4 regions of the Paenibacillus sp. Y280 genome follow, and region 2 is predicted to be linked to each of the others. Evidence: predicted binding sites of a transcription regulator. Region 2 holds the regulator's gene; each other region holds the start of a gene.
What was found. The regulator Rex, encoded in region 2, represses fermentation and respiration genes when NADH is low (regulators of the CRP and FNR family bind a similar motif). The targets are predictions, from matches to a motif close to TTGTGAAATATTTCACAA.
Positions count from the first base shown of each region.

Region 1: the regulator Rex is predicted to act here: its motif matches at 2,191-2,208, upstream of adhE (bifunctional acetaldehyde-CoA/alcohol dehydrogenase).
Region 3: the regulator Rex is predicted to act here: its motif matches at 2,408-2,425, upstream of AC1TPC_RS06895 (DUF1641 domain-containing protein).
Region 4: the regulator Rex is predicted to act here: its motif matches at 2,284-2,301, upstream of nadA (quinolinate synthase NadA).

Region 1 covers NZ_JBXCIW010000021.1:35,121-41,225, forward strand. The annotation lists gene AC1TPC_RS21525 (nitrate/nitrite transporter) at 1-486, shown strand, start outside; gene AC1TPC_RS21530 (Crp/Fnr family transcriptional regulator) at 581-1,300, opposite strand; gene mobA (molybdenum cofactor guanylyltransferase) at 1,481-2,086, shown strand; gene adhE (bifunctional acetaldehyde-CoA/alcohol dehydrogenase) at 2,338-4,947, shown strand; gene pflB (formate C-acetyltransferase) at 4,975-6,105, shown strand, end outside.
Region 2 covers NZ_JBXCIW010000003.1:42,583-48,687, reverse strand. The annotation lists gene AC1TPC_RS04750 (AAA family ATPase) at 1-157, opposite strand, end outside; gene AC1TPC_RS04745 (hypothetical protein) at 159-689, opposite strand; gene AC1TPC_RS04740 (cell wall elongation regulator TseB-like domain-containing protein) at 804-1,334, opposite strand; gene AC1TPC_RS04735 (amidohydrolase) at 1,334-2,635, opposite strand; gene AC1TPC_RS04730 (redox-sensing transcriptional repressor Rex) at 2,616-3,272, opposite strand; gene dinG (ATP-dependent DNA helicase DinG) at 3,269-6,105, opposite strand, start outside.
Region 3 covers NZ_JBXCIW010000004.1:156,666-162,770, forward strand. The annotation lists gene AC1TPC_RS06880 (hypothetical protein) at 1-156, opposite strand, end outside; gene AC1TPC_RS06885 (peptidase) at 457-1,692, opposite strand; gene AC1TPC_RS06890 (MGMT family protein) at 1,847-2,185, opposite strand; gene AC1TPC_RS06895 (DUF1641 domain-containing protein) at 2,514-2,948, shown strand; gene AC1TPC_RS06900 (NAD(P)/FAD-dependent oxidoreductase) at 2,985-4,166, shown strand; gene AC1TPC_RS06905 (GGDEF domain-containing protein) at 4,236-5,462, opposite strand; gene AC1TPC_RS06910 (hypothetical protein) at 5,583-5,954, opposite strand; gene AC1TPC_RS06915 (ParM/StbA family protein) at 6,012-6,105, opposite strand, start outside.
Region 4 covers NZ_JBXCIW010000023.1:53,913-60,017, forward strand. The annotation lists gene AC1TPC_RS22365 (ABC transporter permease) at 1-1,081, shown strand, start outside; gene AC1TPC_RS22370 (ABC transporter permease) at 1,083-2,045, shown strand; gene nadA (quinolinate synthase NadA) at 2,368-3,306, shown strand; gene nadB (L-aspartate oxidase) at 3,437-5,050, shown strand; gene nadC (carboxylating nicotinate-nucleotide diphosphorylase) at 5,043-5,927, shown strand; gene AC1TPC_RS22390 (type III pantothenate kinase) at 5,924-6,105, shown strand, end outside.

The sequences.
Region 1 (6,105 bases), on a different contig from region 2:
TTTTTTCCACCGCTAATCTTATCGGCGATCTTCAAATTGACCGGGCATTATGCGATCGGATTTATGGCGTTGTCCGAGGTGGCTCTGGCAAGCTTAATTCTTGTGATCTGGATGTTCTATCAGGAGAAGATGAGTTTAACCTTAAGCATTTTGGATCAAACATCCCAAGGAATAATGGTCACTGATGCTAAAGGCGTTATTCAATCTGTAAACGGCCCATTTACCGAAGTTACCGGATACATGGCTGAGGAGGCTGTTGGTAAATCGCCGAGCTTACTGAAATCGGGTAAGCAGGATGCTGCTTTTTACACGGGCATGTGGGCATCTTTGACAAATACCGGAAGCTGGCAGGGGGAAATATGGAACCGGCGCAAAAATGGAGAAGTATATCTAGAATGGCTAACCATTAATAGTATCCGTAACGATGCAGGTGAAATCAAATGCTTTGCCGCCATGTTCAGCGATATGACTAAAACAAGAAGATAGCCATAGGTGTGTGAAAACATCCCTTGCTTTATGCGCAACAGCGCATGGGGCAGGGGATGTTTTTGGAAGGGTGACTAACGTTTAGATGCGGTTATTACATTCTGCAAATATCCTTAGGGCATCCCTCGCAGTGACATATGTCGCGCAAGTATGAAAGGTCTTTTACAACAATGTGACCATTCTCAATCGCAATCGCATTTTCTCTACGCAATTCACTCAGGATCCGATTCACACTCTCCCGGGTAGCCCCGATCATATCGGCGAATTCGGTGTTTGTGTGAGTCTTTGATATCCAAATGTGGTTCTCATGTTCAACACCGTAGGTATTGGCCAGTCTGATCAGCAATGAACAGAGTGCGCCTTGCTTGCCGAACATCATTAAATCACGGAATTTAGTCTGGGTCATACGATGAACAAGCCCCATCCATTTCATGAATTCCACTGCAAGGTCCCCGTTTTGCCACAGCAGTACTTCCAAATCTTTCTGAAGGATAACTCCAACTATACTATCTTCGATAATGACTGCGTTAAACACATGGGAAGACTTGCGAAATGGATCTATTTGTCCGAACATGTCACCTTCCTGATACATATATAAGATGAATTGTCTGCCTTCATCCGAAGATTTTGTCATTTTAATTCTCCCGCTTTTAATAAAATACAACTTGTCGGCAGGGTCGCCTTCCCAAAATAAATGCGAACCGCTAACAGCTTTGGTCTCGTACATAATTTGCTGCAATTTCATGAGGTTGTCAGCAGAAAAACATTCCGTGTTCCGGACATTGGATTCAGTTGAACTGTTCGATATATTCATTGGCATGATCGCTCCGTTCCTAAATCATTAATAGTTAATATAGTATATCCATCTTTCCTATCTATCGATGTGATTTACATCACAATCACATTTGTCGGCAGTGTGACATTCTTCACTTACACAGTCCATTATTTTGTCTAATGTGAAACTATACGAATCAGAAAAGGAGAAGTGATGGCGATGCTTTCAGGAGTTGTTTTGGCAGGTGGAACAAATCGTCAAATGAAGGGAGAGCTGAAGGCACTCCTTCCTTTTGGCGGAAAACCAATGATTGCGAGGCAATTGGATCGTATGCGGGATTTATGTGACGAATTGATTGTTGTTACCCATGATCCTAAGCCTTTTTTAAATATAGTTAATCGATCGGTACGAATTATTACCGACTTTTATGAAGGTCATGGCCCTCTTGGAGGGCTGCACGCTGCATTGTCTCTTGCGAAGCACGCTTCTGTGTGGGTAGTTGGGTGCGATATGCCATTCATTTCCAGTAAAGCGGCGGAGTTAATGCTGGAAAGGAAGCGTGATGGTTTTGAAGCTGTAGTGCCTTTGATCGCTGGGGAGATTTATCCTTTACACGCCGTTTATGATCGGATGTGCGCCTCGCATATCGTTCCGCTTCTTCATCAGGGGGAAACGCAGATCTCTGCTTTGCTGAAGCATGTCTTTTGGAGCGAACAGGATGACCGGTTTTTGTACGAGAACGGTGTCGACTTGAATTTTGTGTCCAGTATAAAGTCGATTGAGGATTTTGAGGCAATGAGCCGGTGGGAAGCTTCGAAGCAGTAACAAGTGATTCGGTGCTTTTTTGGGTAAAAGCGGCGGCAGGATTGATAACTCAATCTGTCGCCCATCCTGGATAAGCCTCGTTAGAGGATTTCTCATCAATTATATTGTGAAAATATTCACAAATTGTTCATGAAGAACGGTTTCCAACTGTGACTTTAATCATAGTTTGGGATTTCGATTCGGCTTAAGCTAAAAGCATAACAACAAAGCATGGCAGCACATTTTTGACAATATAAAGGAGTGGATGGCGTTTGGCAACGAAAGAAGCGAAAGCAACCGAAAAAATCTCGGCCGGGGAAGAAGTCAATCAACTGGTGGCTCGAGCTAAACAAGCTCAGCAGCAATTTCTGAAGCTGGATCAAGCGCAAGTCGATCACATTGTTCAACAGATGGCGCTGGCCGGCGTCGATCGGCATATGGCACTCGCAAAGCTGGCTGTGGAGGAAACGGGACGCGGCGTCTACGAAGACAAGATTACGAAAAATCTGTTCGCTACGGAATACATTTATCACAGCATTAAAAACAATAAAACGGTAGGCGTTATTGAAGAAAACTCGTACGAGAACTATCAGATGGTTGCTGAACCGGTTGGGGTTATCGCTGGGGTAACGCCTGTCACGAACCCGACATCAACGACCATGTTCAAGTCGTTAATCGCGACGAAAACCCGGAATCCTATCATTTTCGCCTTTCACCCCTCGGCTCAACAATCAAGCGCTGCGGCAGCAGCAACATTGCTTGATGCGGCTGTGAAAGCTGGTGCGCCTGAGCATTGCATGCAATGGGTTGTACATCCATCCGTAGAGGCTACGCAGCTCCTGATGAACCACCCGGATGTTGCCCTGGTGCTTGCCACGGGGGGATCATCCATGGTAAAGGCGGCTTACAGTACCGGCAAACCGGCTCTGGGGGTAGGACCAGGCAATGTGCCGTGTTTCATTGAAAAATCGGCCAATTTGCAGCAGGCTGTCAACGATTTGATCCTTTCCAAAACGTTCGACAACGGCATGATTTGCGCATCGGAGCAGGCCGTTATTATTGAAGAATCGATATTTGTGGATACCAAAAAGCTGATGACTGAGCAAGGTTGCTATTTTTTGAACAAAGAAGAAACGGAAGCTGTCTCGGGGCTGGTGATTAACACTGAAAAATGTGCGGTTAACGCGATTATCGTAGGCCAATCCGCTGTGAAAATCGCCGAAATGGCGGGCATCAACGTTCCATCGGCAACCAAAATATTAGTGGCTGAATTAGCGGGCGTAGGCGAGGCCTTCCCATTATCGGCCGAGAAGTTAAGTCCTGTACTCGCTTGCTACAAAGTGAAGAATGCAGAGCAAGGCATTGAGAGGGCCGTAGAGATCGTCAAGTTTGGCGGAATGGGACATTCATCGGTCATTCATTCGCAGAATGAAAAAGTCATCGGGGCCTTCTCCGATAAACTGCAAACAGGACGCATTATTGTGAATTCGCCTTCCACGCACGGAGCGATCGGCGATATTTACAACACGAACCTGCCTTCTCTGACACTGGGCTGCGGTTCTTATGGACATAACTCCACGACTTCTAACGTCAGTGCGGTTAATTTGATTAACTTGAAGCGGGTCGCTTACCGGACCGTCAATATGCAGTGGTTTAAAATACCGCCAAAAATTTATTTTGAAAAAGGAGCAACGCAGTATCTGGAGAAAATGCCGGACATTACGCGGGTCATGATTGTTACGGATCCAATGATGGTGAAGCTCGGCTACGTAGAGCGGGTGGAGTATTATCTTCGCAAACGCCAGCTCCCGGTTTACATCGAAGTATTCTCGGATGTGGAGCCCGATCCGTCGGTAGAAACGGTTGAACGGGGCCGGGCGCAGATGGCCAGCTTTAACCCGGATTGCATTATCGCACTGGGCGGCGGGTCACCGATGGATGCTGCCAAAGCGATGTGGCTGTTCTATGAATATCCGGATACGAGCTTTGATGCACTGAAGCAGAAATTCATGGATATCCGGAAACGGGTTTACAAATATCCGCGGCTGGGGCGCAAGGCGAAGTTCGTCGCGATTCCAACGACATCGGGCACGGGCTCGGAAGTCACTTCTTTCGCTGTCATCACAGATAAGGAAAAAGGGAACACGAAGTATCCGCTTGCCGATTATGAGCTGACGCCGGATGTAGCGATCATAGATCCGGATTATGTATACAGCCTTCCGAAAACAGCGGTAGCCGATACGGGCATGGACGTCCTTACCCATGCGATAGAAGCTTACGTATCGGTCATGGCTAACGATTACTCGGACGGCTTGGCGATGAAGGCGATTGAGCTGGTGTTCCAGAACCTGGAGAAGTCCTTTGCGACTGGAGATCCGATCGCCCGCGAGAAGATGCATAACGCATCGACGATTGCCGGAATGGCATTCGCTAACGCTTTCCTTGGGATCAATCATAGCTTGGCCCATAAATGGGGCGGTGAATACCACACGGCGCATGGACGCACGAATGCGATTCTAATGCCGCATGTCATACGCTACAATGCTAAGAAACCGACGAAGTTTACTTCGTTCCCTAAATACGATCACTTTATTGCAGATCGGCGATATGCCGAGATTGCCCGTATGCTGGGGCTTCCTGCGAAGACGACGGAGGAAGGCGTGAACAGCCTGATCGAAGCGGTTCGCAAGTTGAACAAAACGCTTGGCATTCCCGAGAAGTTTCAGGACTTGGGCTTCCAGGCCGAGCAGTTCGAATCGCGTGTAGATTATTTGGCGGACCGGGCGTTCGAGGATCAATGCACAACCGCCAATCCGCGGATGCCGTTAGTCATAGAACTGGCGGACGTATACCGGAACGCTTTTTACGGGAAATTTGATTAAGTTCAAGTACATTCAGGAGGTGTCATCATGGCCATACAAGAAACTGCTGTTAAGATGGAAAGCTGGAGAGGCTTTGTCGGTGGCGAGTGGAGCAAGAGCATTGACGTTAAGGACTTTATCGATAAAAACATCACGGTCTATACAGATGATCATGCATTCCTTGCAGGACCTACGGAGGCGACGGCAGAGCTTTGGCGTATGATCAGCGTTCTCACCACTAAAGAACGGGAAAATGGCGGCGTGCTGGACGTCGATGTCGATACCGTATCCACGATTACATCGCACGCCCCCGGCTATATTGCCAAGGAGATGGAGAAGATCGTAGGACTGCAAACGGATGCCCCGCTGAAGCGTTCCGTTCAGCCCTACGGAGGAATCCGCATGGTGATCGATGCTTGCGATGCGTATGGATTCAAGCTTCCGCAAGAAATGATACAGGTGTTTACCGATATTCGCAAAACGCATAACCAGGGCGTGTTCGATGCCTACACGACGGAGATGAAGACGGCGCGTAAAGCGGCTATCATTACAGGGCTGCCGGATGCTTACGGCCGCGGGCGCATTATCGGCGACTACAGACGCGTAGCCCTCTATGGGGTCAATTGTCTGATCGAGGCGAAGCAGAAGGAGCTCCTTCAACTGGAGGTCGATTCGATAACCGAAGATATCATTCGGCTGCGCGAAGAGATTTCCGAACAGATTCGCAGCCTAGATGAGCTGAAGCAAATGGCCAAAACGTATGGCTGCGATATATCGGAGCCGGCTGTGAATGCCGCCGAAGCCGTACAATGGTTATACTTTGCCTATTTGGCGGCGACTAAGGAGCAGAATGGCGCGGCAATGAGCTTGGGACGCGTATCGAGCTTTCTCGATATTTACATGGAGCGGGATTTACGGGAGGGTACGCTTACTGAAGAAGCGGCACAGGAGCTGATCGACCATTTTGTCATGAAGCTTCGAATCGTTAAATTCCTTCGTACGCCGGACTATAACGAGCTGTTCAGCGGAGACCCTACATGGGTGACGGAGTCCATTGGGGGAATGGGGCTGGACGGCCGGGCGCGCGTAACGAAGAACTCGTTCCGCTTCCTGCACACCTTGTACAATCTGGGACCTGCTCCAGAGCCGAATCTGACTGTGCTGTGGTCGACAGCGCTG
Region 2 (6,105 bases):
TAGCCGTTAGCTTGCCTTTGCCTCGCGCTGCATAGACTACCACAAAGCCCAATACGCCAAGCATCAGTATGGGAAAGATATTTTGTCCAATAAAAATTAAAAAAGCAATGAGTACAGGTACAATTCCGATTGCGATTTCCACTCCGTATTTTCTCATATTACCATGCCTCCAATTGAGCTGGCGTACGTGGAAGCACAACATATTTTACTGCTTCTTTATTCGTAATCGTTATATATACGTTGTTATCATCCATCACTGTTGCAATTGTTACATCCTTCATCGCTTTTGCTGCTTTGTTCATTGCTTCTGGAATGCTCGAATACGTTTTTGTTTCCATCGCTTCTGCAACCTCGAACATCGAGGAATACCATAGATCATCCAGCTGCTTGCTGGATTTTTCTTTTATATCCAGCACTAGCTTGCGGTCACCAAACACGTTTTTGCCGTTTGCAGAAATATTCTCGTATATATCTCGGATGTTAGCATTTGGCGCCAACTCCACCTGAATAGTCACTTGTTCGCTGTCCATTACCGGTTTGCCAGACGATACTACGCCTTGCACTTCATTAACAACCTGCTCCAATGGCGCTGCTACAGCAACTTGATTATAAATGGCCCAGCCGCCAAACAAAACGGAAGCCGAAATTGCAGCGGTAATGATTACCGGCATCACACGTGGTTTTATCATAATGAAATTACCTCCCGCAACTATATATTGATCTTTCCGTATATCAATTCCGCTATACGAAAGTATATCATGTTAAGCTGCGAGATTCGTCCATCAATATAAGGAAACGGAGCCTTAGGGCTCCGTTTTGGCAGGCAATTTATAAGAATCAATGAAGGTTCCGTCATCAAAGCTATAGAAATCGTACAAGATATGCAGAGGCTTCTGGCCATCATCATAATAGACTTCCCAAATCGGTTTTCCACCAAGCAGGCCAGGTTGAATTCGTTTAATGTTCGCGTCTGGCTTCTCGTTATTAAACGAACTTTTCAGCGTTTGCTCCGACACGGCATCATCCGCATTAATGATCTTGGGCAATTGATCTTCGGTCAGCCATACGAATACCTTATCATCCGCTTGATTTACGCCTTCAACAACCCAGCTCTCTTTGCTCCATATATGATGATAGACATTATTAATAGAAGCTAGATCAGCCGCTTTTGTTGCTTGCTCCTTGGCATCCTTTATGGCTGACCACTCTGGACCTTGTATATCGCGAAAATAAATAAAGAAAAAGGTGATCAGCAGCAAAAGACTAGCGACGATCAAAAACAACCATTTCTGCAGCGTCATAAACGGCGGACGTTTTCTAGCGATTACGCGCATTAGGCTTGCAGCAAGCGATCGAAGCTCGCTTGCGCCTCGTAACGAATTTTCTCCTCATCGAGGAAGGTGCATTCGCCGAATTTGAGTACTTGCCGCCCGTCAATCCATACATGCGCAACGTCGCGTCCGGATCCGGAGTAAACCAAATGCGAGATCATATCCGTCTTCGGATAGAAATGCGGCTGCTCGATGTTAATAGCGATAAAATCAGCCTTCATTCCTTCTTTCAAGCTGCCGATTTGATCCTGCTGCCAAATGGATTTGGCTCCGTAGACAGTACCCAGCTTTAATGCCTCAATTGCCGGAATTGCGGTTGGATCGCCTGACACGCCTTTGTGCAGCAGAGCAGAGAACCGAATTTCCTCAAACAAATCCAAATTATTGTTGCTTGCGACACTGTCCGTTCCAAGCGATACGGTCACGCCGGCACGAAGCAGGTCGGGTACGCGCGCGATGCCGCTCGCAAGCTTAAGATTGCTTACTGGGTTATGCGATACCGCTACCCCCTTGGCAGCAAGGATCTCGATCTCAGCATCGTTTAGATGCACGGCATGCGCAACGAGCGCTGGGCGCGAGAAGAAGCCAAGCCGCTCCAAATGCTCAACGGGACGAACGCCGTAATCTCTAACATTTTGCTCAACCTCAGCTAATGTTTCGGACATATGCGTATGCAGCGGCAAGTTGTAATCATGTGCAGCCTGGACAAACCGTTCAATATAATCCGGCGGACATGTATAAGGCGCATGCGGAGAAATCATCGTTGTAATGCGGCCATCCGCTTTGCCGTTCCAATCGCGCGCGAATGCGATTGCCTCAGCAAGCTTTGCCTCTTGAACGTCCGGCGGGCATAGGCCAATTACACCTCGTGTCAATACGCCGCGGATACCGCTCTGTTCTACCATTTGTGCAACCTGATCCATCCGATCATACATATCGACAAAAGCCGTTGTACCCGAGCGGAGCATTTCAACAATAGCAAGAGCGCTGCCGGCACGCGTATCCTGATCGACATATTTTCCTTCCATCGGCCACATTTTCTGCTCTAGCCATACTTGCAGATTCTGATCATCGGAGTATCCCCGCAGCAGGCTCATCGCCGCGTGGCCATGTGTGTTAATAAGGCCTGGCATAAATGCCAGCTTGCTTCCGTCGATTTTTTGGACGCCTTCTGAAAGCTGTACAGGCGCTTCCGTACCTATGTAGGTAATCCGGTCATCCGTAACGACCATATGTCCCTTAAACGTTGGATTTGCATCATCCATCGTAACAAACAAACCATCTTCAATCCAAATCTGACTCATCCTTGGACTCTCCTTCTCTAACTAAATAGTAAGCTAAGCTAAGCAGCTCCTTAGTGAAATCCGCGTTATGTATCCGAATTTCATCCGGTACGCGCAGGATGGCAGGCGCAAAGTTCAATATCCCCTCTACGCCTGCCTCCACGAATTGATTGGCGACATTTTGTGCTTCAAAAGCCGGCACCGTTATAATGCCAATTCTAATCTTTTGCTCCGAAACGGTATTAACCAATTCGCTCATAGGCAGCACGATCAAATTGTTAATGCTCGTTCCGATTTTGCTTGGGTGCACATCGAATACGGCCGTAATTTGCATGTTGTCCTTCGAGTATTTATTGTAATTGCATAAGGCATGTCCTAAATTGCCGGCTCCCACCAATGCAACCTTGATCGTCTGATCAACCTTCAAAATCTGCCGTATCTTTTCAATTAAATAAACGACGTCATAGCCGACACCCTTGCGCCCAAAATCACCGAAATAAGCAAGATCCTTACGGATTTGAGCAGGATTTAGATCAAGCTTCACGCCTAATTCTTGTGATGAAACGGTTTGAATTTCGCGATTATGCATTTCGTTCAATACTTGGAGATAAATCGGGAGCCTTCTGACTACGGCCTCCGATATTTTCGTTTGCTTCATCGCTTCTCCTCCTCAGCACTAGACGCAGCTTGACTCAACTGCGGAACTTCCTGCTTTTCTTCCGACAACCATTCCCGCATCCGTACAATCATTTGATCCGTATGCATCGTTTCGATTTTTGGACCCGGCAAGGAATATAAGAAATGCTTCCCATAGTACGTATCAATTACCCTCGTATCATATATGATTACAATACCCTTATCCTGCGATGTTCTTACAAGCCTTCCGAAGCCCTGTTTAAAGCGTATAACCGCTTGAGGAATAGACAGCTTCATAAATGGGTTTTGCTTTTGACGCTGCAGCATTTCAGCCTTGGCCTCTGCTAATGGATGATTCGGCGGCTGGAATGGCAATCGAACGATAGCCAGGCAAATCAAAGCTTCGCCAGGAATATCTACACCTTCCCAGAAGCTGCTCGTACCAAGAAGAACAGACTCAGGCGTCTGGCGGAATCGTCTAGTGAGCTTTGTACGGTTGCCGCTGTCGATGCCCTGTCCGAGTACTTGAATGCCTGCTGCGCTTAATTGATCCTTAAGCGGCTCATATACCTGCTTAAGCATCCGGTAGGACGTAAACAGCACGAGCATTCTCCCGTTCGTTTCCTTTGCAGCGTCTGCGAGCGATTTTACAAGCATATCCAAGTAAGAATCATCTACAGCAGCGCCTCGCAGCACCGGAAAATTACGAGGTATGACAACGAGTGCCTGCTCCCTATAGTTGAAGGGCGAGGGAAGCTGTACGGTTTTAAGCTTTCCTTGCTCTTCATAGCCAGTCAGCCCGAGCTGCTCTGATGCATATTGAAATGATTTTTGCACCGATAACGTTGCTGACGTCAATACGATGCTCTCTTTTACATCAAAGAAGTACTTTTGAAGCTGCGCGCTTACATCTACAGGAACGCCATACAATTGTACAGACCGATGACGGTAAGTGCTGCTCGCCTCGATCCAAAATACCGAATCCGCAAGATCAAGCTTTATAAAGGTCCGCAGCTCATCCTTAAGACGCGATAAATCGCGAACGGCTCCGTTAAGATCGGTAATGATCGCTTGTACGCCAGAATCGTCTACACGGTCTTTAATATCGGTAACCATCTTGTCTACAGTACGAACTACACGGTTAAGCTCGGTATGTAAATTCTCTTCAACTGTAACGCCATCTTCCCAGCTTGCTGGAAGCTCGTTTTTCTTAAGGCGGCACACGGACTGCCCGTTTTCGGTTGGACTATCCGAAGAGGTAGACGTAAAGCTATAAAGCATTTCAAATAGTTTATCCCAGTGCTCCTTAATCTCTTGAAAAATAGGAATAACCGTATCAATCGTCTCCAGCCAGGAAGCTTGGTGAGCGTCATCCTCGTACATAAGCTTCTGACGCAGCGCAGGCAACAGCCCTGAACGATTGTCCTTGAACAAGCGAAGCACAGCCTGTGTCAAAGAAAAATAATTGATTTGCATGCCGAGATGCTTGCCAGCCACCTCTTCAACATGATGCGCTTCATCAATAATAAGATGAGAATAGGCCGGAAGCAAACGATGATCGGCTTGAACGTCCGTAAACAGCATCGAATGATTCGTTATCGTAACGTCCGCAATATTCGCTTCATGCTTAGCACGGTGATAGAAGCATCGCTTGAACCATGGACAAGCCCGATTCAAGCAAGAATCCGTGTCGCTTGCTACCGTTGACCAAAATTCGGCGCCTTTGTTGCCAAAGTTAAGCTCCTCCTGATCGCCTGTCTCCGTCTCGCCAAGCCAGACAACCATCTGTGCTGCAGTGACCGTGTCCTCAATTGGCGAAACAAGGTCTTTGGTATTTACTTTTCCTTCGAACTTGCGCAGACATAAGTAGTTGCCTCTGCCCTTGAAGATAGAAGCTCTAAATTCGAATGGCAAAATGTCCTCGAGAAGCGGCAAATCACGCTGTCTCAGCTGCTCCTGCAAGTTGATCGTATGCGTACTGACGACAACCTTCTTGCCGTTCTGAATGCCATAGTAAAGGGCAGGAATTAAATAACCGAGCGATTTTCCTGTACCTGTTCCCGCTTCGATAAGCAAATGCTGATTTTGATTGAGCGCGCCGAACACTTCTTTAAACATCGATACCTGCGCTTCACGCTCTTCATAATTTTCGAACTTTTGCTCAAAGCGCTGCCTGACGTCAGCCAAATAATTGTCGAAAGATACATCCGTTAATGGCAAAGCGTCGCTGCTGCCTGTACGGGCAGGCTGCTCATCGCTCCATTCTCTTACCTTCATCGCAAATTGATTGAAGTAATCGTATTCATTCGATTCAAAGACGGTACGATACTCCATCTGCTGCTGCGTATGCTTAATAAACCAGCACAAATCGCTGCCATCGTCTACAAGCGCAGATAGCCGCTGCAAAGTGAGCAGCGGCAGTTTGCGAAGCTTTGTAATCGTTTCGATAAGCAATAGCGCGGTTGCCCTTGCATCGCTATCGGCACGATGATGCTGATCATGCTGTATTCCGAACAGCTCAGAAACGGCTCCGAGCTGATACGTATTTATTGTGGGATATAAAATGCGAAGCAATTCAATCGTATCCAGCCTTCGGCCGTTAAAGGCACGCATGCCGCAGCGGGCTAGCGCTTGATTCAAAAAGCCGGCATCGAAGCCAACATTATGAGCAACTAGCACTGCATCATCCAATAACGGAACAAGCTTGGCGATGACCTCTTTAAGCGTTGGCGCATCCGCAACGACCGTTTCATCAATGCCTGTTAATTGTGTAATGAAAGTCGGTATTGGGATGTTAGGCCGAACAAAGGAGCTAAACGTATCGATGATTTCAAGCTCATCAGAAACGATGACCA
Region 3 (6,105 bases), on a different contig from region 2:
GGCAACCTCATCTATGGTGAGTGATGCGGAATCCGCGGTGCTTGAGCTAAGCACGATATAAATCATTTGCGAATAGATGTCCAAGCTCGGTTTATAAAAGATATCAGTGGAAACGGTGAAATTGCGAACATTGCTGGGTGAAAGTTCTGTTGACATGATGATGCTCTCCCTTCCGATTGGTCTATACCATAATAAAGGTTCGGATACGGGGTTTCAAATGAGGCTTTATTAAAAAAAGTTAATTTCCTCAAAATCCAATTCCCCCCAGGCGGCCAATAGCAGCGTATAGGTATTGCCCGGGCAATAGCAGACGAGTCTACGGGAAGCCTTGATAGCGAGAAGAAGATCGACGTTCTTCAAGCGCTTCGGAGGGATATTTAACAGCCTTCACGCAATAACAAACCAGCCGATCCCTTATAAGAGATCGGCTGGTTCCTTTTTTTAGAGCGATTATTGCTATTGCTTCGGTGCTGCTGCATGATCATCGGAAGTGACGATCACAATTTCAGCATTTGTAATAGGCGGCAGCGATTTCGTCATCATTTTGGAATGGTAAGCGACAATTTTGGTTCCTGCTTTAAGTACGGGTTCTCCGGCAAGCAGAGGAATCACTTTTGTGTCCTCGGAGATATTCAGAATAATATCATTGTTTGTAGATTGGTCAGAGCCTACATTGACATATACTTGGCCTTCCGTTGTACGATCCGAAGCGACGACTGTGCCTTCAATTTTGCTCGTTTCCGTTTCTTTCACAATAATTTTTTCGGCTGTTGTTTGAGCCGGGTAGATCATTGTCAACACTTCACCATAGCTCACTTCAACGCGAACATCATTTTTCAAAGCATCCTTCGTTAAAGGGCTGCCATCTTGGCCTACGATTTGTGTTTTCTCGTCTACGGTTAGGATGACATGATCTACTCCGCCTTTAGCCATCGGCTTGCCAATTACGGTGTACTTATCATCCGTAATGCTCGTAATAATACCGTCTGTGCCCACTGCATTTTGCTCATTTTCGTCAGCCGTAGTGTCCACCACCACATATTTTGTTGTTGCTTGAGGCGGAATGCTCATCGTAACGGCCGGGCCGTAAAACGCTTTGACGCTCATGCCTGGCTTGATCGCGTTAGCTTCAATAGTCTTGCCATTTTGGTCAAGAAGCTGTGCTTTGTCGGCAAAATGCAAAACGATCGTATCCTCGATCGAGGTATAAATATCTTTTCCTTTTACGACAATCCCGTTTTCTTTCACTTCAGACACGGTGCCGTCAATTGCGGTAAAGCTTTGGTCTTGTACGACAAGCGTCAATGCTGTTCCTTGTGCTGGAATGCTTTTTGTAATCGCTGCGCCGTAAAACGCTTTAACGACTTTCTTCTCATCAATAATCGTTTTTAAAGGAACTCTTTTTCCTTTTGCATCAACAATCTTTGTATCCTTGGTGATCGATAGTACGATTTCACTCTGATCGCCTACCGCAAGAGCGCGGCCAGTAACGGTAATGAATTTGCCTGTTTTATCGTTTACGAAATTCGTAATTTGACCCATAGTAGCCGGTACAATCTTAAATTGATTTTGAACATTTCCTTGCCCGTTATGGATCGTATGAGGCGGAACGTCCTGCGCGCTTGCTGCCATCGGCATTGCTGCCATCGCAAAAATAGACGCTGTTGCTAATACTTTGTACATTTTGTTCATCTGTCATTCCTCCAATTCTGAATCATGCTGCATGTTCGGTTATCGAAATGGCCTGCATGATTTTAGACGGCGAGGTTTTTTGGAATGTTGCACAACCCTCATTTATGTATGGTAAATATTTACTTAGTTTTGTGTATTGTGTGAACGTTTAATCTCATTCTATTGGGTAAAATGGTCCATCCCCTGCCTCGCAGCGGTGTCGGTATTTGTCTAAATCGACACGCCCCTCCTCACTCGTTGCGACGCCCTCCCCATTTAAGAACAGCGTCTGCATATAACGGGCTTCCTCATCCCGAATCGCGATCTCTCCCTTTGCATTAACGACTCTGTGCCACGGAAGCTGATGAATATCGCTTAGCGAATGAAGAATCCGCACGACCTGACGCGCGCCTCTGCGGCTTCCCGCATGCTCCGCAATTTGTCCATAGGTCATAACTGACCCTTCCGGAATGGCTTTAATGACCGCAATAACCCTTTGAGTAAAAGGCTGCATATGTGTCACTCCCTCTCTAAAAATATAGTGCTTTCGGTCCATGATAGCGCATAACATTATTTTTTTTGAAAAAAGTTATAAATTTCTTTTTAACTTTTGCCTAAAACGATGTAGAATAGAAGCAAAGGGTTCAAATCCGATTACGTCTACTCGCTATCGCATCTCCTTTCTTGAAGCGGAGATTAAACTGTTATGTGCACACAAACATTTTTTCGAGAAACTATGTGAAAAGTGTAACAATCTTTTAACAGTGTATCCTTACCTTAGCGGCTGACACAATTGTGACTAAAACTTACTTTCAACTTTACGTAAAGGAGGACATTCTATTATGTCACAACCATCTGCAGGACAAGAGATCGCAGCAAGCCTAATCGATGAGAAACAATCGTTGGATGTACTTGATCAGTTAATGAAGCCGGAGGTTCAACAGTCATTGACTGTGCTCGTGGACAATCTTCCGAAATTAGCTGAAATGGTCACGCTTATGACCAAAGCTTATGATTTTGCACAAAACATTGCTACAGACAAAGTATTGATCAACGATTTCGCTCAAGGTATCGGTGAATTCGTCAAACCGGTCCAAGAGAAAGCAAAAGGTATCGCTACAGCAGCTATTGAAGCGGGCGAGCGCTCCCAAGAAGCTGCCGGTTCTACTGTTGGCCTCTTCGCTATGTTGAAAATGTTGAAGGATCCAGAAGTTCAAAAAACGCTGCGCTTTGCGCAAGCTTTCCTTAGCGTGTTGTCTGAACGCAAAAACGTATAATACACTGATTACGCATAGAACGAACGGAGGATGAACATGTCGAAGCAAATTTTAATTCTTGGTGGCGGTTATGGCGGCTTGCTTACTGCTCTAACAGCACGCAAACACTTGTCAGCAGCAGAAGCTAGCATCACAATCGTGAACCGTTTCCCTACTCACCAAATCATTACTGAGCTGCACAGACTTGCAGGAGACACCATTGCTGAGCAAGCGGTTGCTCTTCCGCTTAGCAAGCTTCTAGGCGACAAACATGTCAATATCATCGTTGATTCGGTGAAAGAAATTAAACCAAACGATAAGCAAGTTGTTCTTGCAAGCGGTCAAGTACAGAAGTACGATACGCTTGTTGTGGCGCTCGGAAGCGAAACGAACTACTTCGGTATCCCAGGCTTGGAAGAGAACAGCCTTGTTCTTAAATCCGTTGCTGATGCCAACCGCATCCGCAAGCATGTTGAGGATCGTCTTGACGCTTACAAAAAATCAGGCAACAAAGCTGACGCAACGATCGTTGTGGGCGGCGGCGGCTTGACTGGCGTTGAGCTTGTTGGCGAATTCGCTGACAGACTTCCTGAGATTTGCCGCAGCAAAGGAATCGACTTCAATGAAATTTCGCTTTATTGCGTAGAGGCTGGTCCAGCCGTTCTGCCAATCTTCCCGAAAGTATTGATCGACCGTGCTGTGACAAGCCTTGAGAAACGCGGCGTAAACTTCATTACTAGCGTTGCAATTACAGAAGCAACAAAAAGCTCCGTTTCACTTAAAGACGGACGCACAATCGAGTCCAGCACAATCATCTGGACTGGCGGCGTAAAAGGCAACCCTGTTGTCGGCAGCAGCGGCCTTGCAGAAGACCGCGGCCGTTCACTCGTTACGCCAACGCTGCAATCCACATCTCATGCTGATGTTTTCCTTGCTGGAGACTGCGCAGTTGTATTCCCAGAAGGCAGCGAGCGTCCTTACCCGCCAACAGCACAGCTTGCATGGCAAATGGGCGAAACGGTAGGCTACAACCTAGCGGTTCAAATCAAAGGCGGCGTGATGGATAAGTTCGTACCTGTATTCTCCGGAACGCTTGGCAGCCTTGGCCGCAAAGACGGCGTAGGTACGATCGGCGGCAATGCGACGCAATTGAAAGGCTTGCCTGCATCCTTGATGAAGGAAGCGAGCAACGTTCGTTACCTTTCGCATATCCACGGTTTGTTCGCACTTGCGTACTAATAGACGGAAATAGGAAGAAGGAGGGCAAGCTGCCCTCCTTCTTTTTTTGTTTACGTACTCGCAATCGTCTCAATCAATAGCTGCGGCACTCGTAATTTTGTTCTTGCCCGAATTTTTCGAGATGTATAAGGCTTTGTCCGCAAGCTGAAATAGCTCTTCAAAGGTCATTCCGCTTCTTTCCGTGTACATAAGTCCGCCACTGGTCGTGACCGAAATGGACTTCTCCTCGGTTATATGCGTTTCGCTGCTTTCTATCATTTTTCGCAGCCGCTCGGACCGTTCTTGGCTATCTCCCTCGCTGCTATCCCTTAGAAATACCGCAAATTCCTCGCCGCCTACTCTTCCTACAATGCCGCAATCTGCATAAGCCTTAAGCAATAGGCTTGAAAAGGTAATCAATACCTTATCTCCTGCCAAATGCCCATGTACATCGTTAACCTTCTTAAAATCATCGATATCCAGAAGCAGCAAGGAGCAGCCCGAGCTTGTCTCATTCAGATTCTCCCGCACTCTCTCGACAAAATGTCTGCGGTTAAACACGCCCGTCAGATCGTCAATTGTCGCTTGCGCATACAATTTCTGTCCAGTAACTCTGGCATGATGCGCTTCCTGTATTTTATAATCCATCGCTTGCCTTAGACGATGAAACACATATACGATAGCAATCAAACTAGACATGAACAGCAGTATTACAAAGGTGTGGATAAGCATTGTTGTCGTAAATTGGTTATATGCAGCTTCGCCAACCTCCAGCCTGTTTACATGCATGAACTTATTCACAATATATATGCCGTTCAGCAATAAATTGAGGGTACAAACGATGATCATGAACCATCGGTCGACATACAGGCAAAATAACGTCGCAAGCGGGAACACGAATGTAAAAGTCACCGACGTTGTCGCAGACAATAAGGTGAACACGTACATCAAGAAGAAGCCGCTAAAGGTCGCGTATCTCACATACCTTGTGAGTGGATTTATTTTGTAGAAGATCGTACCTGCAATAACAGACACCATTCCTACTGTCAATATCGAAACCACAAATACTATCGAACGAGTCCCCTTTACAAATTCGATCAAAAAGCCGGCCGATAGGATAAAGACCATCACCCAGCAAATGATGATTACTATAAAGTTTACAGCGCTTTCATAAAAAAAAGGCTTCTGCTCTTTTATCTCGAATGCTCCTCTCTGCCGAATCCATTTATACGTATATCGTATAAAGAAATGGAGGCCTTGTCGTTGAAAGTGTTGATCCGCAAGCAGCTTAGAATTGGCGGGTTGTACGCTCATCATAACACAAAAATAATGCCAAGCGTGACTTTATCACGCTTGGCATTATTTTGTGTTACTAAGCATTTCTTGATATCACTAAGTAATACCTAAAGTTTCCCATAAAGCTGGTTTATTCTGGAATTAGCTCCATGCTTCAATATCATCATCATCTATTTCTTCTTCGACAACCGGCTCAGGAGCAGATGCCGAAGAGGATTCTTCGACGGCTTCCGCCTCTTCCGAAGCAGCAGCCATTTGCTCTATGCCAGCAGCATAAGGCCGATATTCGCTTGCTGCTTGCTGAGAGGCAGAGGAGCTCTGCAGCATATTTCTCTCCATCGGAACGAATGCCTGCAGGTTGCGAACACCATTCAAAGAGATTTCATTCTCGACCAAATAGCGTAGAGAATCCATCAGATTTGATTGCGAGTTCAGCCATTGCATAACCAATGGGTCTTCTGTTTTTTTGGTTTTCAAGCTAATATTGTCGCCAGGAAGCTTCGTTTTCTTCATAACATTCACCTACCAGAATCCGTTAGATTATGCCCAAGCATGCATGCACGATGCAACTTATGCAGGCTGAACCGCTTTATTTTTGAGCGCCTCATAAATTTTGCCGCGCACAAAAGCGTCGAGCCCCATTGCATTCAGCAGCACCGCATAA
Region 4 (6,105 bases), on a different contig from region 2:
GGAAACATTAAAGAAAATATTTAATAAATCTTCTATCCTTATTCCAGGTGTGGCGATCATACTCGGGCTATTGATCGGCGCTATTGCTATGCTAGCTGGAGGCTACAATCCTATTCTGGCTTACAGCTCATTGCTGGACAAGCTCTTTAGCACGCCTTACAACATGGGCGAAGCCGTTCGGGCGATTACTCCATTGATCTTTACGGGTCTTGCGGTTTCGTTCGCTTTCCGTACTGGACTTTTCAATATCGGGGTAGAGGGACAATTTGTAATGGGCATGACAGGCGCAACGATTATAGGCGTTCTGCTCGACTTGCCTTGGTATATCCATGCTCCGCTTGCCATTATTACGGGAGCTGTATTCGGTGGGCTATGGGCGGCAATTGCCGGATATTTGAAAGCAAAACGCGGCGTCAACGAAGTTATTTCTTCCATTATGCTGAATTGGATCGCCTTGTTCTTGTCTAATTTTATTATTGCGAAGTTTCTGGTCGAGAAGGGTCAGCAGAAATCGATGGCCGTTCATGAATCGGCAATGGTGAAGATTGACTGGCTTATTAAATTGACGGACAACGCTCGGATGCACTGGGGAACGATCATTGCACTCATCTGCATCGTCGTGTTTTATATCGTGCTTTGGCGTACGAAGCAAGGCTATGAGCTGCGCGCCGTTGGACATAATCCCGATGCGGCACTGTATGCGGGGATGAATGTTAAATTAACGATGGTTAAATCGATGTTTATAAGCGGTGTGTTTGCCGGCCTCGGCGGCGTGTTTGAAATTTTGGGCGTGTTCGGCAACCAGACGGTTATGGCTGCTTCACCGGGATACGGTTTCGATGGCATTGCGGTAGCATTGCTTGGCGGCAATACGCCAATTGGTGTACTTCTTGGTGCAATCTTGTTCGGCGGCCTCAGCTACGGCTCGGCAGGCATGAGCTTTGGCGCTGGCGTTCCGCCAGAGGTTGTGCGCATTGTAATCGGCGCCGTTATTTTCTTCGTTGCTTCGCATGGATTGGTGAAGTGGTTCTTGAAGCCTTTTCTAAATAAACGTGCAAGCAAGCGGAAGGAGGCGGTGTAGAATGAACGTAATCGATGTCATTGGACAGCTTATTAATACAACACTTGTGTTTTCCACCGCTCTTATCTTTGCAGCACTCGGGGGAATGTACTCCGAGCGTTCAGGTGTCGTCAACATTGGGCTGGAGGGCTTGATGGTATCCGGCGCGTTCGCTGCTGCGGTTGCGACCGAATATGCCATTCAGGCTGGCCTCGGAAATGCGTCTCCTTGGATCGGACTCGTAGCGGCAGCCATATATGGTGTCTTAGTTTCGCTGCTGCATGCCGTATCCACCATCACGTTCAGGGCCGATCAGACGGTCGTAGGCGTCGTTATTAACATTTTCTCGCTAGGCTTGTCGCTTTACTTAACCAAAAGCTTATTTGACGGTTCGGGACAAACGCCGCAGCTTGCAAACGTATTTCACAAAATGAAAATACCTTTCTTATCGGATATACCGCTGCTTGGCAAAGCGATCTTTACTGCTTATCCAACAACATATATCGTCATCATTCTTGCAGTTGTCAGCTATTTCGTTCTTTTCCGCACGCCATTTGGCTTAAGACTTCGCGCGGTGGGCGAGCATCCTAGCTCTGCGGACACTGTCGGAATCAGCGTTACGAAATATCGTTACATCGGTGTATTGCTCAGCGGAGCGCTCGCAGGTCTCGGCGGTGCAACGATTACGTTGACTACGACGAGCAGCTTTGCGCATAATACGATTTCCGGGCAAGGCTTTATCGCGCTGGCAGCGCTCATTTTCGGCAAATGGAATCCCCTTGGCGTCGTTGGAGCAGCCATGTTCTTTGGACTTGCACAAGCACTAAGAAGCTTCGCGCAGCTGTTTGAATTCTCGAAGCAAATTCCAGTTGAGTTTTTCTACATGCTGCCTTACGTATTGACGCTAATCGTTCTGGCAGGCGCGGTCGGCCGCTCGAACGCTCCTTCAGCACTTGGACAGCCTTACGATCCGGCTAAGCGGTAGTGTCATTAAAGATGCAAAGGTCTCTATTCCATTATGGATGGAGGCCTTTTATTCATTTTTGAACACCTAATGAAGTTGAACTTTGCTATCAGATAGCCTACTTGTTAATTAATTTTAAATTGCTGCCCGAAAATGGCCTTTAATACATTGACAGTAGCATCTACCACGTGTAAATTAAATCTTAATCAAATGAATTTATCCCTTTTGGTTTAAACTATAGGTAAGCGACTTTCTAAGTTTGTGCATCAATTCACAAAGTTCAGCTTGCCGTATAACGGAATGGGCATTATCCCCCATCCCTCATAAGAGGAGAGGATTTACTGTGGAAGCACTGGCACTGGAACGCAAGGCGGAGCAAAACCGTGAGCTGCGTGAACGGTTGTTACAGTTGAAGAAAGAACGGAATGCTATCATTTTAGCCCATTATTATCAGCGTGATGAAATTCAAGAGGTAGCTGATTTCCGCGGAGATTCCTTCCTGCTTGCTCAGAAGGCAGCCCAAACGGATGCCGATGTTATCGTATTCTGCGGCGTTCACTTCATGGGCGAGAGCGCAAAGATTTTGGCGCCAAACAAGACGGTCATCATTCCCGACGAGCGTGCAGGCTGCCCGATGGCAGACATGGTAAGCGTGGACGGCTTGCGCAAGCTGAAAGCGCAGCATCCAAATGCAAAGGTCGTTACGTATATCAACTCGTCTGCGGAAATCAAGGCTGAGACTGATATTTGCTGTACGTCGGCGAATGCGGTTAAGGTTGTTAATTCGGTTGAAGGTGACGAGATCATCTGGGTACCGGACAAAAACCTTGGTCACTATGTGCAGCAGAACACCGATAAGAAAATGATTATCTGGGAAGGCTACTGCAACACGCATGACATGCTTACCGTGAAAGACGTAGAAGAAATGAAAGCGAAATATCCGAACGCACAGTTTGTTGTTCACCCGGAATGCCGTCCTGAGGTTGTCGAGCTTGGCGATTTTGTAGGCAGTACAACCGCAATTATCAAATATTGTAAAGAATCGGAGTGCCAGGAGTTTATCGTAGGCACAGAGGACGGTACAGGCTACCAGCTTCGACTAGACAGCCCAGACAAAACATTCCATTTTGCATCTAAATATTTGGTATGTCCTAACATGAAGGTAAATAATTTGAAGAAGCTCGTAAAATGCTTGGAGACGATGCAGCCTCAAATTTATGTACCGCCGCATGTTGCGGATCAAGCACGTTTGTCCTTGGAGCGCATGCTACTCGTGAAGTAGTATGCGCTACTCCTATGTTTGAAATATAAGACTTATTCGTACTCATTTCCTATTATGCTTATATTTCACCACGAAACGAAAGCAACAAAGCCAAAGCCGGCTTTTGCCGTTTACGCTTGGAGGAGCCATAATGATTCCCAGATATTTAGTCGATGTGCAGTTGAGTGAGCTGCCTGTTATTGAAAAAGATGTCATCGTTATCGGGGCCGGCATTGCCGGTCTTTTTACAGCTATACGGTCAACCGAGCATCATTCCGTTCTTATGATTACCAAAAAATCGCTGCTCGACAGCAACACGCGCTACGCGCAAGGCGGTATCGCTGCTGTTATATCGGACGAGGATTCGCCCGCTTACCACAGGCAGGATACACTCGTTGCAGGGGCTGGCCTGTGCTCGAACGAAGCGGTTGATGTGCTCGTTCATGAAGGACCAAAGGGCGTTCGCAGCCTGATCCAGATGGGTACCCAATTCGATTTGGAAAATGGCGAGTTTGCGCTTACGAAGGAAGGCGCGCATAGCCAGCGGCGTATTTTGCATGCCAACGGTGATGCGACGGGCTTTGAGATCGTTAGAGCGCTATCGGAAACCGCTATTGCTAATCCGAAAATAGAAGTGTGGGACGATCATTTTGTGATCGACCTTATTACTCAGGACGGCGAATGCTGCGGCGTTATTGTTCAGAAGCCAAGCGGTCAACGATTGTTCGTGAAAGGAAAAGCGGTCATCCTGAGCTCCGGCGGAGCCGGTCAGCTCTACCGCTATACAACCAATCCCGAGGTTGCAACGGGAGACGGCATTGCGATGGCTTATCGTGCAGGAGCATACATACAGGATGTGGAGTTTATTCAATTCCATCCGACTTCCCTTTGCTATCCGGGCGCGCCGAGATTTCTCATTTCGGAAGCCGTGCGCGGAGAAGGGGCGTATCTCCGCAACATAAAAGGAGAGCGCTTCATGGAGCGTTACCATGAGCAGCTGGAGCTGGCGCCAAGGGACATTGTGGCAAGAGCGATCGTCAGCGAGATGGAAGAGACGAAATCAACCTTCGTCTATATTGATATTACGCATGAATCGGCGGAAATGGTGAAGCACCGTTTTCCTACTATATATGAATACTGCTTGAGATACGGTCTCGACTTAACGTCCGATTGGATTCCAGTTGCCCCTGCTATGCATTACATGATGGGAGGAGTGAAAACCGACCTAAATGGGGAAACGAACATTAAGCGTTTGTTTGCATGCGGCGAGGTATCATCCACGGGTGTTCATGGCGCTAATCGACTGGCAAGCAATTCGTTGTCTGAAGCGATCGTATTTGGCAGAAGAATCGTGAAGCGAATAAATGAGCTGCCAAGCAGTACGTTGGTTCCTATTATTGAAAATGAAATCGAGCGAAGCGGTACATCGATTCAAGCTGTTGTAGAAAGACGGCTTAAGCTGCAAAAAATTATGGTGCGTTATGCCGGCCTGCGCCGTGATGCAAAGGGGCTTGAGAAGGGTCTTGAGGAATTGAAGCGGCAGCTTTCGATTTATCAATCGGTTCTAACCGAGCGTGAAGAGTATGAGTTTGCTAATTTGCTAACCTGCGCGATGCTGACCACGGAAGCGGCGCTTTCGCGGGAAGAAAGCCGGGGAGCTCACTACCGGGAGGATTTTCCGGTACGCGACGATGCGGCATGGAGGAAGCATACGGTGTTGCACCGTCTATATGGACTGACGGAGGAGCGAATAGAGGATGTATGAATGGACGGCAGGCGGGTATGATGCTGCAGTGCGCGATCAAATTCGCGGCTGGCTCGCAGAGGATTTAGGCAGCGGAGACATAACGACCGAGACAACGATTCCTAGAGAGTCGAAGTCGAAGGCTGTTATTCACGTGAAGGAGAGCGGCATTATTGCAGGGCTTCCTATCGCTAAGCTTGTATTTGAGGTTGTAGATTCGTCGCTTGTATTCGAGCAAAAGGTGCAGGATGGCGAACATGTAGATAAAGGTACAGTAATCGCTACAGTAGAGGGCAGTACGCACAGCTTGCTTATAGGCGAGCGCCTAGCACTGAACTTAATGCAACGGCTCTCGGGCATAGCTACCAAGACACGCGCTTTCGTTGATGCGCTTGAAGGGCTTCCGGTTCGTCTTGTGGATACCCGCAAAACGACGCCAGGCCACCGGATGCTGGAGAAGTATGCAGTACGGGTAGGCGGCGGTGCCAATCACCGGTTCGGACTGTACGATGCGGTGATGATTAAGGACAATCACATCAAAGGCGCTGGCGGCATTCGCGCGGCAGTCGAGGCAGCACGCCGCAAAATTCCGCATACGATGAAAATTGAAGTGGAGACGGAGTCGCTTGAGCAGGTCGATGAGGCGCTGGCATGCGGTGCAGACATCATTATGCTCGACAATATGGCTCCTGAGCGGATGAAGGAAGCTGTAGCAAGAATCAAAGGAACATCGCCTCATGTCATTATAGAAGCGTCGGGCGGCGTTTCATTAGAGACAATAAATCGTATTGCGGCATGCGGAGTTGACGTTATTTCCGTAGGCGGACTGACTTATTCCTTCCATGCGCTTGATATTAGCTTGGATTTGAATGAGAAGAAGGGTGGGGAAACGCTTTGATCCTCGTCATTGATGTCGGGAATACGAATATCGTGCTCGGCATATACAAAGGAAAAGAACTGCTGCACCATTGGCGGCTTAGCACGAATCGTTCGGCGACCGTAGATGAATACGGCATTACGATTCACAATCTATTTCATTACGCTGGCGTGAAGCTGGAGCAGATGGACGGCGTCAT